Regions from separate parts of the Mesorhizobium sp. M1338 genome, predicted to be linked through region 2. Evidence: riboswitches for the same ligand, from Rfam matches in the RefSeq annotation. Region 2 holds a riboswitch; the other holds the start of a gene.
The links. Region 2 has a riboswitch for S-adenosylmethionine ahead of NKH19_RS18465 (O-succinylhomoserine sulfhydrylase). Riboswitches for the same ligand answer to the same signal wherever they lie in the genome.
Positions count from the first base shown of each region.

Region 1: it holds a riboswitch for S-adenosylmethionine, as region 2 does, so the genes downstream of both, metX (homoserine O-acetyltransferase MetX) here and NKH19_RS18465 (O-succinylhomoserine sulfhydrylase) in region 2, are expected to answer to the same signal.

Region 1 is NZ_JAMYLL010000012.1:1,547-9,076, reverse strand. Features, by position in the region: gene NKH19_RS13760 (aldo/keto reductase) at 1-161, opposite strand, end outside; gene NKH19_RS13755 (gamma-glutamylcyclotransferase) at 284-805, opposite strand; gene NKH19_RS13750 (DUF2125 domain-containing protein) at 957-1,955, shown strand; gene NKH19_RS13745 (sugar kinase) at 1,966-2,889, shown strand; gene NKH19_RS13740 (prephenate/arogenate dehydrogenase family protein) at 2,897-3,832, opposite strand; gene hisC (histidinol-phosphate transaminase) at 3,839-4,948, opposite strand; SAM riboswitch at 5,084-5,161, shown strand; gene metX (homoserine O-acetyltransferase MetX) at 5,274-6,443, shown strand; gene metW (methionine biosynthesis protein MetW) at 6,440-7,054, shown strand; gene NKH19_RS13720 (Stf0 family sulfotransferase) at 7,066-7,530, shown strand, end outside.
Region 2 is NZ_JAMYLL010000020.1:4,341-11,870, forward strand. Features, by position in the region: gene mmsB (multiple monosaccharide ABC transporter permease) at 1-1,197, shown strand, start outside; gene araD1 (AraD1 family protein) at 1,404-2,396, shown strand; gene NKH19_RS18455 (ABC transporter substrate-binding protein) at 2,443-3,216, opposite strand; gene NKH19_RS18460 (2'-deoxycytidine 5'-triphosphate deaminase) at 3,318-4,412, opposite strand; SAM riboswitch at 4,495-4,572, shown strand; gene NKH19_RS18465 (O-succinylhomoserine sulfhydrylase) at 4,630-5,817, shown strand; gene NKH19_RS18470 (ceramide glucosyltransferase) at 5,832-6,983, opposite strand; gene apaG (Co2+/Mg2+ efflux facilitator ApaG/CorD) at 7,228-7,530, shown strand, end outside.

The DNA.
Region 1 (7,530 bases), on a different contig from region 2:
GAATAGGCGTCCGCCGTATCGATGGTGTTGAGGCCGGCGCCGACGAAGCGGTCGAGCAGGTCGAACGAGGTTTTCTCGTCGGCGGTCCAGCCGAAGACATTACCGCCCAGAACCAGCGGCGCGATGGAAAGGTCGGTGCGACCGAGACGGCGTTTCTGCAAGGCGTATCTCCGGGATAATTGGGGCGGGCGAATGGCGCCCGCGGGGCTGAGGTTCGGAGCCTAACCTAGGTCTTGACCGATCGAGGTCAAAAGCCTGGCCGCCTTTTTCCGCAGCGCCAGCTTCACAAAGGCGCGACCTGCCGCGCCACCTCTTCCAGCCAGTGGTCGCGAATGCCCAGCGCCTCGAGGTGCTCCAGAGTGCTCAGCACATAGTCCTCGTTGATGCCGGACTGGCCGGCCGCACCGCGCACCACGGCCGCCGCCTCCGCCGCGTCGAGGGCGCCGGCATATTGCTCGTGCTGGCGGTCGACGATATAGGCCACCGCCTCGACCGTCCGGCCTCCGTCGAGACGAATCTTGAGCAAGCGCTCGAGATAGACGTTGGTGACCAATTCGCGCTCGCGCAGATAGGCGATGACCTCGTCGCGCAAGTCGCCGGGAACGCGGAACGCCAAGCCGATGCAGGAGCCGCCACGATCTAGGCCGAGCACCAGCCCCGGCCGTTCACGCGTGCCGCGATGCACGAAGGAATAGACGCAAAGCGAGCGCCGGTAGCCATGCAGGCGGGCACGCTGTGTCTCGACATGCGCGAAACCCGGCCGCCAGATCAGCGAACCATAGCCAAACACCCAAAAATCGCCCATATCGCCGCGCCTGATTGCAAAAGATGCCAACACCGCACCGGGACCGGTGTCTTTTCCGCCTGTCCCCGTCTACCTATTCGTCTCTGTCTACCTATTGTTGGCGGGATCGACTGTCCGTCCGCAACACCCATGCGTTAACGAGAGCCAAAGCATGACGTCAAGTGACGAACGCCAGCCGAGTAAACGTCGCCGCCTGTTGTGGCTTGCCGCGCTCGTCGTGGTGCTGTTTGCCATCTACAGCGGCGGCTGGTTCTATCTGGCTGACCGGGTCAGGAGCGAGGCCGACAAGGCGGTTGCCACGCTGAACAAAACTGGCGTCGAAGCCGGCTGCGCCAACCTCCAGGTCAGCGGCTATCCCCTGAGCTTTACCGTCTCCTGCGACAATTTGGCTTACGAGGACGATGCCAGGAACATCGCCGCTTCGGCCGGCAGCTTCAACGCAGCCGCCCAGATCATCCAGCCTCTGTCACCGGTTGCCAATCTGCGCGGCCCGCTCAGGACTTCCGTTCCAGGCATGGCGCCGCTGTGGATCGACTGGGACAATCTGCAGGCCAACGTCAAATTGTGGTGGCCGCTACCGCAGCGGATTGCCCTGGAGGCGGAGGGCCTGTCCGGCCAGACCGATCCGGCCGACGATACCGACCCGGTGCAATTGTTCAGCGCCGGCAAGGCGGCCGGCCAACTGCGGCCGAATGGGTCGGACATCGACTATCTCGGCAGTTTCGGCGATCTCGAGATCGACCCCGGCGCGATCGGCGGGCGCGTGCTGCCGGCGCTCGATGCCAGCGGCGACGCAACGCTGAAGAACGGCGTCGCGTTGATTGGCACGCAGGTGAAAAGCCTGCGCGGCCAGGCGATCGAAATCCGCAACCTCGACCTGTCGTCGGGGACGGCGCGCATCACTGTTTCGGGACCGCTCTCGGTCGATGCCGAGGGCCTGGTCAACGCCGATCTGATGATCAGGCTGAAGGACCCGAAGGCGGTGGCGGCCATCCTCGGTGCCGCCATACCCGAGCAGAAAAGCCAGATCGAGCAGGGCTTTTCTGCCCTGGCGGTGCTCGGCAACGAACCGTCGATGCCGCTCAAGGTGGTCAAGGGCAAGGCCTCGTTCGGCTTCATCCCACTGGGCAAGATCAAGCCGCTCAATTAAGCATCCCAGTATGAACAGACCGGCAAAACTTCTAAGCGTCGGCGCGCTGACGCTCGACACCATCCTGCGTGTCGAGACACTGCCCGTGCATCAGGGCAAGTTCATCGCCTCCGACGGCGTCCAGATCGCCTCGGGCATGGCCACCAGCGCTGCCTGCGCCGCCCATCGCCTGGGCGCCGAGGTATCGCTGTGGGCGAGCGCCGGCGACGATGTCATCGCCGACCAGCTCATCGCCAGCGTCGAGGCCGAAGGCGTCGATTGCACCTTTGTGCGCCGCGTCAGAGGCGCCCGCTCGGCGCTGGCCTCGATTCTGGTCGACGCGCATGGCGAGCGCATCATCGTGCCGTTCTATGACAGGCTTGCCCAGGCCGATCCCGAAGCCTTGCCGGTCGCCGACCTCTCCGCATTCGATGCCGTACTGGTCGATGTCCGCTGGCCAGGTGCGGCAGCACTTGCCCTGAAGGCGGCGCGCGCCGATGGTCGGCCGGCGATCCTCGATGCCGACACCGCGCCGCTGGAGGTCCTGGAACAGCTGTTGCCGCTCGCCACGCACATCGTTGCATCGGAGCCGGCGGCGCGCATTGTCTGCGGCCAGGCGCTCGATCCGGAAACGGCTTGCGCCGATCTCGCCAGCCGCACCGACGCCTTTGTCGCGGTGACTGGCGGCGCGGCGGGGAGTTGGTGGCACGACCGTTCCGCAGGCTGTGTGCGCCACGTCGCGGCGCCGAGAATCAAAGCGGTCGACACATTGGCGGCCGGCGATGTCTTTCACGGCGCCTTCGCCGTGGGGATGGCCGAAGCCATGCCGGTCGAGCAGGCGCTGCGCTTTGCCAGTGCGGCCGCCGCGCTCAAATGCCTACACTTCGGCGGCAGGCTTGGTGCCCCGGACCGCGCCGAGACTTTGGCCATGGTTGCCGCGACCTGGCCCGCCTGAAACAGACTTAGGTCTTTGCCGGGTGTTCGACCGCCTGGCGGCCAAAATCGGGCACGTCGATGTCCTGGCCGGCCTCGATGATCGAGCGGCGCACGGCGCGGGTGCGGGTGAACAGGTCGAAGAGTTTTTCGCCGTCACCCCAGCGGATCGCGCGTTGCAGCGACGCCAGATCTTCCGAGAACCTCGCCAGCATTTCGAGGATGGCATCCTTGTTGTGCAGGCACACATCCCGCCACATCGTCGGGTCGGAGGCGGCAAGACGCGTGAAGTCACGAAAGCCGGAAGCCGAATATTTGATCACCTCGGACTTGGTTACCGACTGCAGATCATCGGCGGTGCCAACGATGTTGTAGGCGATGATGTGCGGCAGATGCGAGACGATGGCCAGCGTCATGTCGTGATGCTGGGGATCCATCGTGTCGATGTTGGCGCCGCAGCGGCGCCAGAATTCCGACAGCCGTGCCAGCGCGTCCGGGTCGGTATCGGGCAGCGGCGTGAAGATACACCAGCGATTGTCGAACAGGTCGGCGAACCCGGCATCGGGGCCGGATTTTTCCGTGCCCGCCAGCGGATGACCGGGAATGAAGTGGACGCCGGCCGGCACATAAGGCTGCATCTGCGCGATGACGGATGCCTTGGTCGAGCCGACATCGGTCAGGATCGCGCCCGGCTTCAGCGCCGGTGCGATTTCCTCGGCCACGGTGCCGGACGAGCCGACCGGCACCGAGACGATGACCAGATCGGCATCGCGAACCGCCTCCTTCGCATCGGTGGTGTAGCTATCGCCCAGCCCAAGTTCTTTCGCTCGCGCCAGCGTCGCGGCACTGCGGGTCGAGATAGCGACGTGGTGGGCCAGACCCTCGCGGCGGATGACGCGGGCCAGCGACGAGCCGATCAGGCCGATGCCGACCAGCGCGATCTTTTCAAACATCGGTGATGTCATGGTGTTCTAGCTTTTCAGGAATGTCGTGAGTGCGGCGACAACGCCGCGATTGGCCTCTTCGGTGCCGACGGTCATGCGCAGCGCGTTGGGAAAGCCGTAGCCGGAAACGCGCCTCAATATATAGCCGCGCGCCGTTAGATACTCGTCCGCCGCAGCTGCGGAATGTTTGTTGTCCTCGGGAAAATGAACGAGGACGAAATTGCCGACGCTCGGCGTCACCCGCAGTCCAAGCTTTGTGAACTCCTCGCTCAGCCATGCCAGCCAGGTCTCGTTGTGCGCGATGCTGCGCTCGATATGGGCGCGGTCGCGGATCGCCGCGATGCCGGCCTCGATCGCCGTTGCATTGACGTTGAAGGGGCCACGCACGCGGTTGATTGCGTCGACGATGTGCATCGGCCCGTACATCCAGCCGATCCGCGCCCCGCCAAGGCCGATCTTGGAGAAAGTGCGGGTCATCACCACGTTCTCGGCGCTGCCGACGAGCTCGATGCCGGCTTCGTAGTCGTTGCGGCGGACATATTCTGCATAGGCCGCGTCTAACACCAGAAGCACGTGCTTGGGCAGACCTGAGTGCAGCCGGCGCACCTCCTGGAACGGCACATAGGTGCCGGTCGGGTTGTTGGGATTGGCGAGGAACACGATCTTGGTGCGCGGCGTGACGGCGGCCAGGATGGCGTCGATGTCGGCGCGCTCGTCTTTTTCCTTGATCGTCACCGGAACGGCACCCGCCGACTGGATGTAGATCTTGTAGACCATGAAGGCGTGTTCGGTGATGACAGCCTCGTCGCCGGGCGCCAGATAAGTCTGCGCCAGCAGGCCGAGGATCTCGTCGGAGCCGTTCGAGCAGATGATGTTGGCCGGGTTCAGGCCATGCACTTCGGCGATCGCTTCGCGCAGCCGCCTGGCGGTGCCGTCGGGATAGATATCGAGCTTTCCGGCAATCTCGCGCGCGGCTTCGATCGCCTTTGGCGACGGACCGAGCGGGTTCTCGTTCGATGACAGCTTGTAGACCTTGGCGATGCCGGCGGGCGCCGTGCTCTTGCCCGGCACATAGGCATCGATGTCCATGATGCCCGCGCGCGGGGTTGGACGTGCCTTGTCCGGTGTCTGGCTCATGTCGTAAAATCCGTCGAGAACGCTCCTCAGGGAAGCCGCAGCGGAAATACAAGCCGTGGCCCGCAATGTCGAGAGGTGACCGCCTCGGGACAAAGGCTGGCCGTTGACGCCAGCACGCCACGGGCCTAGAAGGGTGCGAACTTCCGTGGTGATTTGGCCGGTCGGCTTGCAGCCACGTTAAACAACTTGCTAAAGGGCCGTTTGCATCCTGTAACCGGCTTTGCGACTGCAATGCCGGTTTTTTGTTGTCCGCGCCGGCCGGATACCGCATCGGCATCGATTTTCGAAAAGCACGGTGCAGGGATCAAGGTGTGAGATGGATGCAATGGCCGCTCTGCGTGCTCGCAAAACCAACAACGAGGCCGACCAGCCATCGAGCCCGGTTTTGCGTTTTGGGCCTGACAAACCGCTCAAGCTGGACGCCGGTACGCTGCTGTCGCCGTTCCAGATCGCCTACCAGACCTATGGCACGCTGAACGACGCCCGCTCCAACGCCATCCTCGTCTGCCATGCGCTTACCGGCGACCAGCACGTCGCCAGCACCAATCCGGTGACCGGCAAGCCGGGCTGGTGGGAGGTGCTGATCGGCCCCGGCAAGATCATCGACACCAGCCGCTTCTTCGTCATCTGCTCCAACGTCATCGGCGGTTGTCTGGGTTCCACCGGACCGGCCTCGACCAATCCCGCCACCGGCAAACCCTATGGGCTCGACCTGCCGATCATCACCATCCGCGACATGGTGCGCGCGCAGCAGATGCTGATCGACCATTTCGGCATCGAAAAGCTGTTCTGCGTGCTTGGCGGCTCGATGGGCGGCATGCAGGTGCTGGAATGGGCGTCGAGCTACCCGGAGCGCGTCTTCTCGGCGCTGCCGATCGCCACCGGTGCGCGCCATTCCTCGCAGAACATCGCCTTCCACGAGGTCGGCCGGCAAGCTGTCATGGCCGATCCGGACTGGCATGGCGGCAAATATTTCGAACACGGCAAACGCCCGGAAAAGGGCTTGGCGGTGGCGCGCATGGCCGCCCACATCACCTATCTGTCGGAGGCCGCCCTGCACCGGAAATTCGGCCGCAACCTGCAGGATCGCGAAGCTCTGACCTTCGGCTTCGACGCCGACTTCCAGATCGAGAGCTATCTGCGCCACCAGGGCATGACCTTCGTCGATCGCTTCGACGCCAATTCCTACCTCTACATGACCCGGTCGATGGACTATTTCGACCTCGCCGCCGACCATGGCGGCCGGTTGGCCGACGCCTTTGCCGGCACCAAAACCCGCTTCTGCCTGGTGTCCTTCACCTCGGACTGGCTGTTTCCGACCGAGGAGAGCCGCTCGATCGTGCATGCGCTCAACGCGGCCGGCGCGTCGGTATCCTTCGTCGAGATCGAGACCGATCGCGGCCACGATGCTTTCCTGCTCGACGAGCCGGAACTGTTTGCCGCCATCAATGGCTTCATCGGCTCGGCGGCCCGGGCGAGAGGATTGAGCCAATGAGCGTCAACCGCGACCAGCGTGTCGACCTCGAGGTCGTCGCCAATCTCATCCCGCCGCGGTCCCGCGTGCTCGATGTCGGCTCGGGCGACGGCTCGCTGCTCGAATTGCTGCAAGACAGCAAGCAGGTCGATGGCCGGGGATTGGAGCTGTCGCAGCGCGGCGTCAACGAATGCGTGGCGCGCGGCCTCTCGGTCATCCAGGGCGATGCCGACAAGGACCTCGAATTCTATCCCGACAAGGGCTTTGACTTCGTCGTCCTGTCGCAGACGCTGCAGGCCACCCGCAACCCGAAGCTGGTGCTCGACGAATTGCTCAGGATCGGCAACCGGGCGATCGTGTCCTTCCCCAATTTCGGCCATTGGCGCGTGCGCCTTTCGCTGTTCCTCAACGGCCGCATGCCGGTGACCAAGGACTTGCCCTATTCCTGGTACGACACGCCCAATATCCATTTCTGCACCATCCGCGACTTCGTCAATCTGTGCGACGAACTCGGCGCAACCGTGGAAAAAGCAACCGCACTCGACGCCAATGGCCAGAAGATCGGCCTGTCGATGCCGTGGTGGTTCTGGAATTTCTTCGGCCAGCAGGCTGTGTTCTTGCTGAAGCGGTAGTCTTGATCGCCATGCATCTTTTTCGTAGGCGCCCTCTGCCAGTTGAAATCCCGCCGGAAATGCTGGCTGGGTTGAAAGCCGGAATTCTCATCTGCACCTCACCGCGCAGCGGCAGCAATCATCTGGCCGGATTGATGGCGGCCACCGAGCTTGGCAACCCCCTCGAGTGGTTCGGTGGCCGCCGTGTTCTCGCAATGCCGAACTATCCTCGCGATCCCCGTGCCCAGGTTTTGCGTGCATTGAAAGATGGGCGGTCTCCCTCTGGAATTTACGCTGCCAAACTGTTTGCAAGCCAGTTTTTGCAGGTGGCCAAGACTGTGGATCTCCCAGCCAGCCTTCCAGGACTGCACTACGTGCGCTTGACTCGCCGCGATCTCCTTGGTCAGGCAATCTCTTGGTCACGCGCTCGTCAGACCGGTCGGTTTCGCTCTACTGAGGCTGTTCAGAACTCACCACGCTATGACGGCGCATCGATA
Region 2 (7,530 bases):
CGCGAATACGGCCTGATACTGGCGCTGATCGCCATCATGGTGTTCTTCCAGTTCACCACCTCCGGAACGCTGTTCAAACCGGTGAACCTGAGCAATCTGGTGCAGCAGAACTCGTTCATCATCGTGATGGCGCTGGGCATGCTGCTGGTGATCGTCTCCGGCCATATCGATCTCAGCGTCGGCTCCGTCGCCGGCTTCATCGGCGCATTGGCGGCGATGATGATGGTCATCTGGCCGCTCGGGCCGTTCAGCAATCCGCTGGTGGTGTCGATCATCTGCCTCATCGTGGGTGGCGCGATCGGCGCGGCGCAAGGCTACTGGATTGCTTATCACCGAATACCGAGCTTCATCGTCACGCTGGCCGGCATGCTGATCTTCCGCGGCATCTGCCAGGCGCTGCTGGGCGGCGGATCCTCGGTGGGACCACTTCCCGACGGCTTCAAGGCCCTCAGCTCGGGCTTCATCCCGGATGTCATCGGGCCACTGACGCTCATCCCGCCGACGGTGAACGCGGCCGGCAAGACCATTATCGGCAGCGGCCTGACGCTGCACATGACGACGATCGTGCTGGGCCTGATCGCTGTGCTGGCCTACGCCTATTTCGGGCTGAGGACACGACGCAAACGCGAACGCCATGGCTATGAGGCCGAGCCCTTTCCCCTGTTCGTCATCAAGACGCTGGTGGGTAGCGCGCTGGCGCTGTTCCTGGTCTACCAGTTCGCCAGCTACAGGGGCCTGCCGGTGGTGCTGCTCGTCATGGGCGTGCTGATCTCGCTGTTCGTCTTCGTCACCAAGCGCATGACCATCGGCCGCCGCATCTATGCGATGGGCGGCAACGCCAAGGCCGCGCAGCTGTCAGGCATCAAGACAGAACGGCTGACGCTGATGGTGTTCGTCAATATGGGCGTGCTGTCGGCACTTGGCGGCCTGATCATCGCGGCGCGGCTGGGACAGGCGGTGCCGGCTGCCGGCCTCGGTAGCGAACTCGATGTGATTGCCGCCGTCTTCATCGGCGGCGCCTCGGCGATGGGCGGCGTCGGTCAGGTCATCGGCGCGGTGGTCGGCGGCTTCATCATGGGCGTGATGAACAACGGCATGTCGATCATGGGCGTCAATGTCGACTGGCAGCAGGTCGTCAAAGGCCTGGTGCTGCTCGGCGCCGTGATCTTCGACGTCTACAACAAGAACAAGGTTTGACGGGCCAGCGAGGCAACGAGGAAAGCATACGGGTCTAGATCGCGATGCTGCCGGCAACCCGCCGGCGTCAAGAAGTCCCTCGGGGACCAAGCTCGCGGGCGCAATCCGGACGACGAGTTCAACCCGTGGCGCGGCGAGGTCCGAGCCGCGCGGGTTAGGGTTTGCCAAACGGCAACCGGGCCAAGACAAATGAGAGAGGATTCATCATGCTGATCTCCCAGATTCTCGATGACGCCGAGACCATCCGTGTCGTTGCCCGCAACGGCGGCAAGACCCGGATCATCAACGGCGCCCGCAGCGTCTACTCGCTGGCGATGGAGGCCGCGCGTACCGGCGTCGGTCTCGTCGCGCTGATCGAACGCAAGGGGCTTGGCGAAACGGTCGATCTCGAGGCGGCCTACAAGAAAGGACGGCTGCTGTCGCCGATCAACCATCCCGACCCGGCGCATCTGCACCTGACCGGCACCGGACTGACGCATCTCGGCTCAGCCGCGACACGCGATTCCATGCACAAGAAGCTCAGCGCCGACGGCGAGGAGCAGCTGACCGATTCCATGAAGATGTTCCGCATGGGGCTGGAGGGCGGCAAGCCCGCGAAAGGCCAGATCGGCGTGCAGCCGGAATGGTTCTACAAGGGCAACGGCACGATGGCGGTGGCGCCAGGTGCGGCGCTCTTGTCACCGGCTTTCGCCAAGGACGCCGGCGAAGAGCCCGAGGTGGCCGGCATCTACGTCATCGGCGATGACGGCGCACCGTTCCGCGTCGGCTTCACCCTGTCGAACGAGTTTTCCGACCACGTCACCGAACGCGTGAATTATCTGTTCCTCGCCCATTCCAAGCTGCGCAACGCTTCGTTCGGGCCGGAGATCCTGATCGGCGACCTGCCGTCCGATATCAGAGGCACCTCGCGCATCTTGCGCGACAACGACGTGCTGTGGGAAAAGCCGTTCCTGTCCGGCGAAGCGAACATGTCGCACACCATCGCCAATCTCGAACATCACCACTTCAAATATGCGGCTTTCCGCCAGCCGGGCGACGTGCATGTGCACATGTTCGGCACGGCGACGCTGTCCTTCGCCGACGGCATCAGTACTGAAGCCGGCGACGTGTTCGAGATCGAGGCCAAGGATTTCGGCCTGCCGCTGCGCAATCCGCTCGAGATCGAGCAGCCGGTGAAGGTGGCGGTGAAGGCGCTTTGAAAGGGTGATCTCCCCCCAAGGGGAGGAGATCGGCAGCTTCGACGTCTCAATAAATATCGAAGTCGAAATACTTGGCCTGGATCTTCTTGTAGGTGCCGTCGGCGACGATCGCGTCGATGGCCGCATTGAGCTTGTCGCGCAATGCCGTGTCTTCCAGGCGGACGGCAATGCCGGCTTGTGTCTCCGTGCCCTTGACGTCACCGACCAGTTTGCAGCAGCCGTCGCTTGCCTTCTTCAACCAATCCATCAGCACGAACTTGTCCGAGATCACGGCGTCTAGCCGGCCGTTGGTCAGGTCGGTGATCGCTTCTTCCTGGGTCGGGTAGAGTTTTGCCTCGGCGCCCGCCTTGCCATAGGTATTCTGGGCATAGTCGGCCTGCGTGGTCGAGGCCTGGGCGCCGACCGTCTTGCCTGCAAGGGCCGCCGGTTCGGTCGAGGTGAGATCGCTGTCCTTCGGCGCCACCAGAGCGAGCGGTGTCGTATAATATTTGTTGGTGAAAGCGACCTGCTTCTTGCGCTCCTCGGTGATGCTCATCGAGGCGATGATGGCGTCGAACTTCTTCGCCTGCAGGGCGGGAATGATGCCGTCCCAGTCCTGGGTAACGATTTCGCACTCGACCTTCATCTGCGCGCACAGCGCGTTGGCGATGTCGATATCGAAGCCTTCGACCTTGCCGTCCGCTGTAATGGTATTGAATGGCGGATAGGCGCCCTCGGTGCCTATCTTGATTTTCTCAGCTGCCTGCACCGACAGAGAGCTGGCCGCCATCACCAGCATGGCAGCGCCCGCCGCCGATATGATCCGTTTCGAAATCTGCATTTTCTTGGTTCCCCTTGAACGCCGCCAGCCTGACGACCAGAAAGGCAGCCAAGCATGGCGAGCCGGCGCAGGCAAGTATTTTGCCAGCTGGCAATGGGGGTTCAGCGCGCGGGGCGGAAATGCTTGGACAGCTTCAAACCCTGCGCCTGGTAGTTGGAGCCGAGATCGGTGCCATAGAGTGCCCGTGGCCGCTTCAGCATGTGCTCGTAGACCAGCCGGCCGACGATCTGGCCATGGTCGAGGATGAACGGCACTTCGTGGCTGCGCACTTCCAGCACCGCCCGGCTGCCGGTGCCACCGGACGCCGAGTGGCCGAAGCCCGGATCGAAGAAGCCGGCATAGTGGACGCGGAATTCACCGACCAGCGGATCGAAGGGCGTCATCTCGGCGGCGTAGAGCGGCGGCACATGCACCGCTTCCTGGCTCACAAGAATATAGAATTCATCGGGGTCGAGCACCAGTTCGCCAGCGCCGCTCTTGTGGATCGGCTCCCAGAAGTCGACGACCTCCTGCGCGGCGCGCTTGTCGACGTCGATGAGACCGGTGTGATGCTTGCCGCGGTAGCCGACAAGGCCGTTTCGATCGCCGTTGAGGTCGATCGACAGCGCGATGCCGCCGCCGGAAATGTTGGGCGGCTCGGTGGCAACCAGGATCTGCGCGCGATGCAACTGGTGAAGTTCGGCTTCCGACAGCAGCGCATTGCCGGTGCGGAAACGGATCTGCGACAGTCGCGAACCGGTGCGCGCGACGATCGGGAAGGTGCGCGGGCTGACCTCCAGATAGAGCGGACCATGATAGCCGGCGGCGATCTTGTCGAACTCGTGGCCGCGATCGGTCATGACGCGGGTGAAGATGTCGAGCCGCCCGGTCGAGCTCTTGGGATTGGCCGAGGCCGAAATGTCCGCCGGCAATGCCAGGCTTTCGAGCAAGGGCACGATATAGACGCAGCCGGTCTCCAGCACCGCGCCCTCGGCCAGATTGATCTCGTGCAGCTTCAGCCGGTCGAGCTTTTCCGAGACCTTGTGGTTGGGGCCCGGCAGGAAGGAGGCACGCACCCGCCAGGCCTTGTCGCCGAGCCGGAGATCGAGGCTGGCCGGCTGGATCTGGTCGGCATCGAGCGCACGTGCCGACTTCAGCGCGCCGGACTGGAAGAGCGCCGAAATGTCCTGATCTGGAAGAATGCCTGTTTGCCGCAAAGCCGGCTCCGCTGCAACGCCGCTGGTACAAACCTCTTAATCAAGCCGGCAATTGACGCAAGCGTGGCGCGGGTCTAAAGGGTCGTTATCCCGTGGTGATTTGGCCGGTCGGCTTGCAGCCACGTTAAACAAGTCGCTAAAGGACCGTCGGGCCGCAAGGCCGTATGGACCGGTTGCGACTTTCGCGGCCGGTTTTTTTGTGTCTGGAAGAAGAGCGATGAGCACCAACAAGCGCAACTGGAAGCCTCAAACGGCACTCGTGCACAGCGGAACGCTGCGTTCCGGTTTCGGCGAAACGTCGGAAGCGATTTACCTCACCCAGGGCTACGTCTATGAAACGGCGCAGGCCGCCGAAGCCCGTTTCAAGGGCGAGGAGCCGGGCTTCATCTATTCGCGCTACGCCAATCCGACCGTCGACATGTTCGAAAAGCGCATGTGCGCGCTCGAAGGTGCCGAGGACGCCCGCGCCACCGCCTCCGGCATGGCCGCGGTGACGGCAGCGCTGCTGTGCAGCGCCAAGGCCGGCGACCATATCGTGGCGGCGCGCGCGCTGTTCGGCTCCTGCCGCTGGGTGGTCGAGACGCTGGCGCCAAGATACGGCATCGAGGCGACGCTGGTCGACGGCACCGACATCGCCAATTGGGAAAAGGCGGTCAAGCCGAACACCAAGCTGTTCTTCCTGGAAAGCCCGACCAACCCGACGCTGGAAGTGGTCGACATCGCCGCGGTTGCCTCGCTCGCCAATTCGATCGGCGCCAGGCTGATCGTCGACAATGTCTTCGCCACGCCCTTGCAGCAGAAGCCGCTGCAACTCGGCGCCCACATCGTCGTCTATTCGGCGACCAAGCACATTGACGGCCAGGGGCGCTGTCTCGGCGGCGTCATCCTGTCGGACAAGAAGTGGATCGACGAGAACCTGCACGATTATTTCCGCCACACCGGGCCCAGCCTGTCGCCCTTCAACGCCTGGACGCTGCTGAAGGGGCTGGAAACGCTGCCGCTGCGCGTGCGCCAGCAGACGGAAAGCGCGGGCCGGATCGCGGATTTCCTCGCCGAGCGGCCGGAAATTGCCCGCGTCATCTATCCCGGCCGCGCCGACCACCCGCAGGCCGATATCGTCAAGAAGCAGATGTCGGGCGGCTCGACGCTGATCTGCCTTGACGTCAAGGGCGGCAAGCAGGCGGCCTTCGCCTTGCAGAACGCGCTCGACATCGTGCTGATCTCCAACAACCTCGGCGACGCCAAGAGCCTGATCACCCATCCGGCGACGACGACGCACAAGAACCTGAGCGACGAAGCGCGTGCCGAGCTCGGCATCGGGCCGGGCACGCTCAGACTGTCCGTCGGCCTGGAAGACACCGACGATCTGCTTGAGGATATCGAACAGGCGCTGAAGGCCTCGTAAGAGGGCTTTGGCTTTCAGGCGCCGGACGGCGTCTCTTCCAGCTCGGCCGCCTTGGTCCCGATGGTCATCGCGTTGCCGCGCCAGTCGACGGCACCGCCGAGCCAGCCGCGTGCCCACATCGCCGGCAGGATCAGGTCGCGGGCCATGATCGCGGCAACCATGCGTCGCGACAGGTACCAGCCCTTGGACCAGGCCAGGGCGCACTCGGGAAGGTAGAAGGCCGCCAGCACGGCAATGGCGGTTGCCCAGAGGCTGAAGCCGGCGCTTGCCGCCGCAATCAGCGCCAGCACCAGCGGCACCGCCGCGCCAGTCAGGATTTCGGGTGCGAAGAACAGCGGGAAGGTGACGCGGCGCAGGCGCGCCCAACGGGCCTGACGTGACCAGATCTCGTCGAACGTGCGCCGGCCAAGCGGCTGTTCGAAGGGCGCGGCGACGAGATTGACGCGCAGGCCGAGGCCGTTGACCAGCTTGGTCGCGGCGGCGTCCTCGGCGATCTCGGCGGCCAACGCGCGGATGCCGCCATTGGCGTCGAGCATCGGCTTGTTCCAGAGCATGCTCTTGCCCTGGGCAAAGCCAAGGCCAAGCGCCTCGCCGGCATATTGCCAGCGCGCCTGCAGCGTGTTGAGGAAAGCGCATTCGACTTCAGCCCAGAAGCCGGCCGGCCGCGAGCCGATCGGCGTCGAACAGACAAGGCCGGTGTCGGGCCGCCATGCAGCCATCAGGTGCTGGATGTAGTCTCTCGGCATCAACACGTTGGAATCGGCCAGGACGACCCAGTCGTGCCGCGCCGCTTCCCAACCCTTGACGCAATTGTTGAGTTTCGGATTGGCGCTGAAGCGGTCGTCGCCGATCATCAGCCGGGCCGGCACCTTGGGAAACCGGGCAATCGCCCTGTTTATCGGTTTGACTACCGGATCGTCGGCATGGGCGACGCAGAAGATCAGCTCGTAGCGCGGCCAATCAAGCGAGAAGGCGCGCTCCAGCGTCTCGTGCGTGAACGGTTCAATGCCACGCGACGGCACGATGATCGACACCGGCCGCGGCTTGCCGGTCGGCGGCGCGATAATGCGGCGCCGTTTCAGACGCGAAGCGGCAAGCACGATGCTGGCGAGATTTGAGAGGATAAGAGCAATTGAAAGCGTGGCGGCTATGAGAGTGAGTTCCATCGAGATCCGGTCACTCCAGAAAACCGGTCCGCCAGAACAATCTGGCTGGCATGACGACCGATTTCAACAGTTCGACAGAGCGCCCGAGTCGCGCGGCACTGGTCGGCGCACACCATCATTGTCGTGTGTCACTTAAATGACATTCTTTGCCGGCACCTGCCGTTCGGTAGGCAATGAAAGGACGCGCACCGTTGACCAGCCTGCAAGGAGCGCCGAAAGATACTGGATTGTTTTGGAGCTGCTTATGTACAGCACCGTCACGCGCAACATCGAAGTGCAGGTCAGGCCGTTCTATCTGGAGGACCGTTCGGATCCGTCCGAGAACCGCTATGTCTGGGGCTATCAGATAACGATCGACAATCAGTCGGACGATTCCGTCCAGCTGTTGTCGCGCTATTGGCACATCACCGATGGCACCGGCAGGGTCGAAGAGGTACGCGGCCCTGGCGTCGTCGGCGACCAACCCGAACTCAATCCCGGCGACAGCTACCAGTACACGTCCGGTTGCCCGCTCTCGACACCCTCCGGCATCATGGTCGGGCACTAC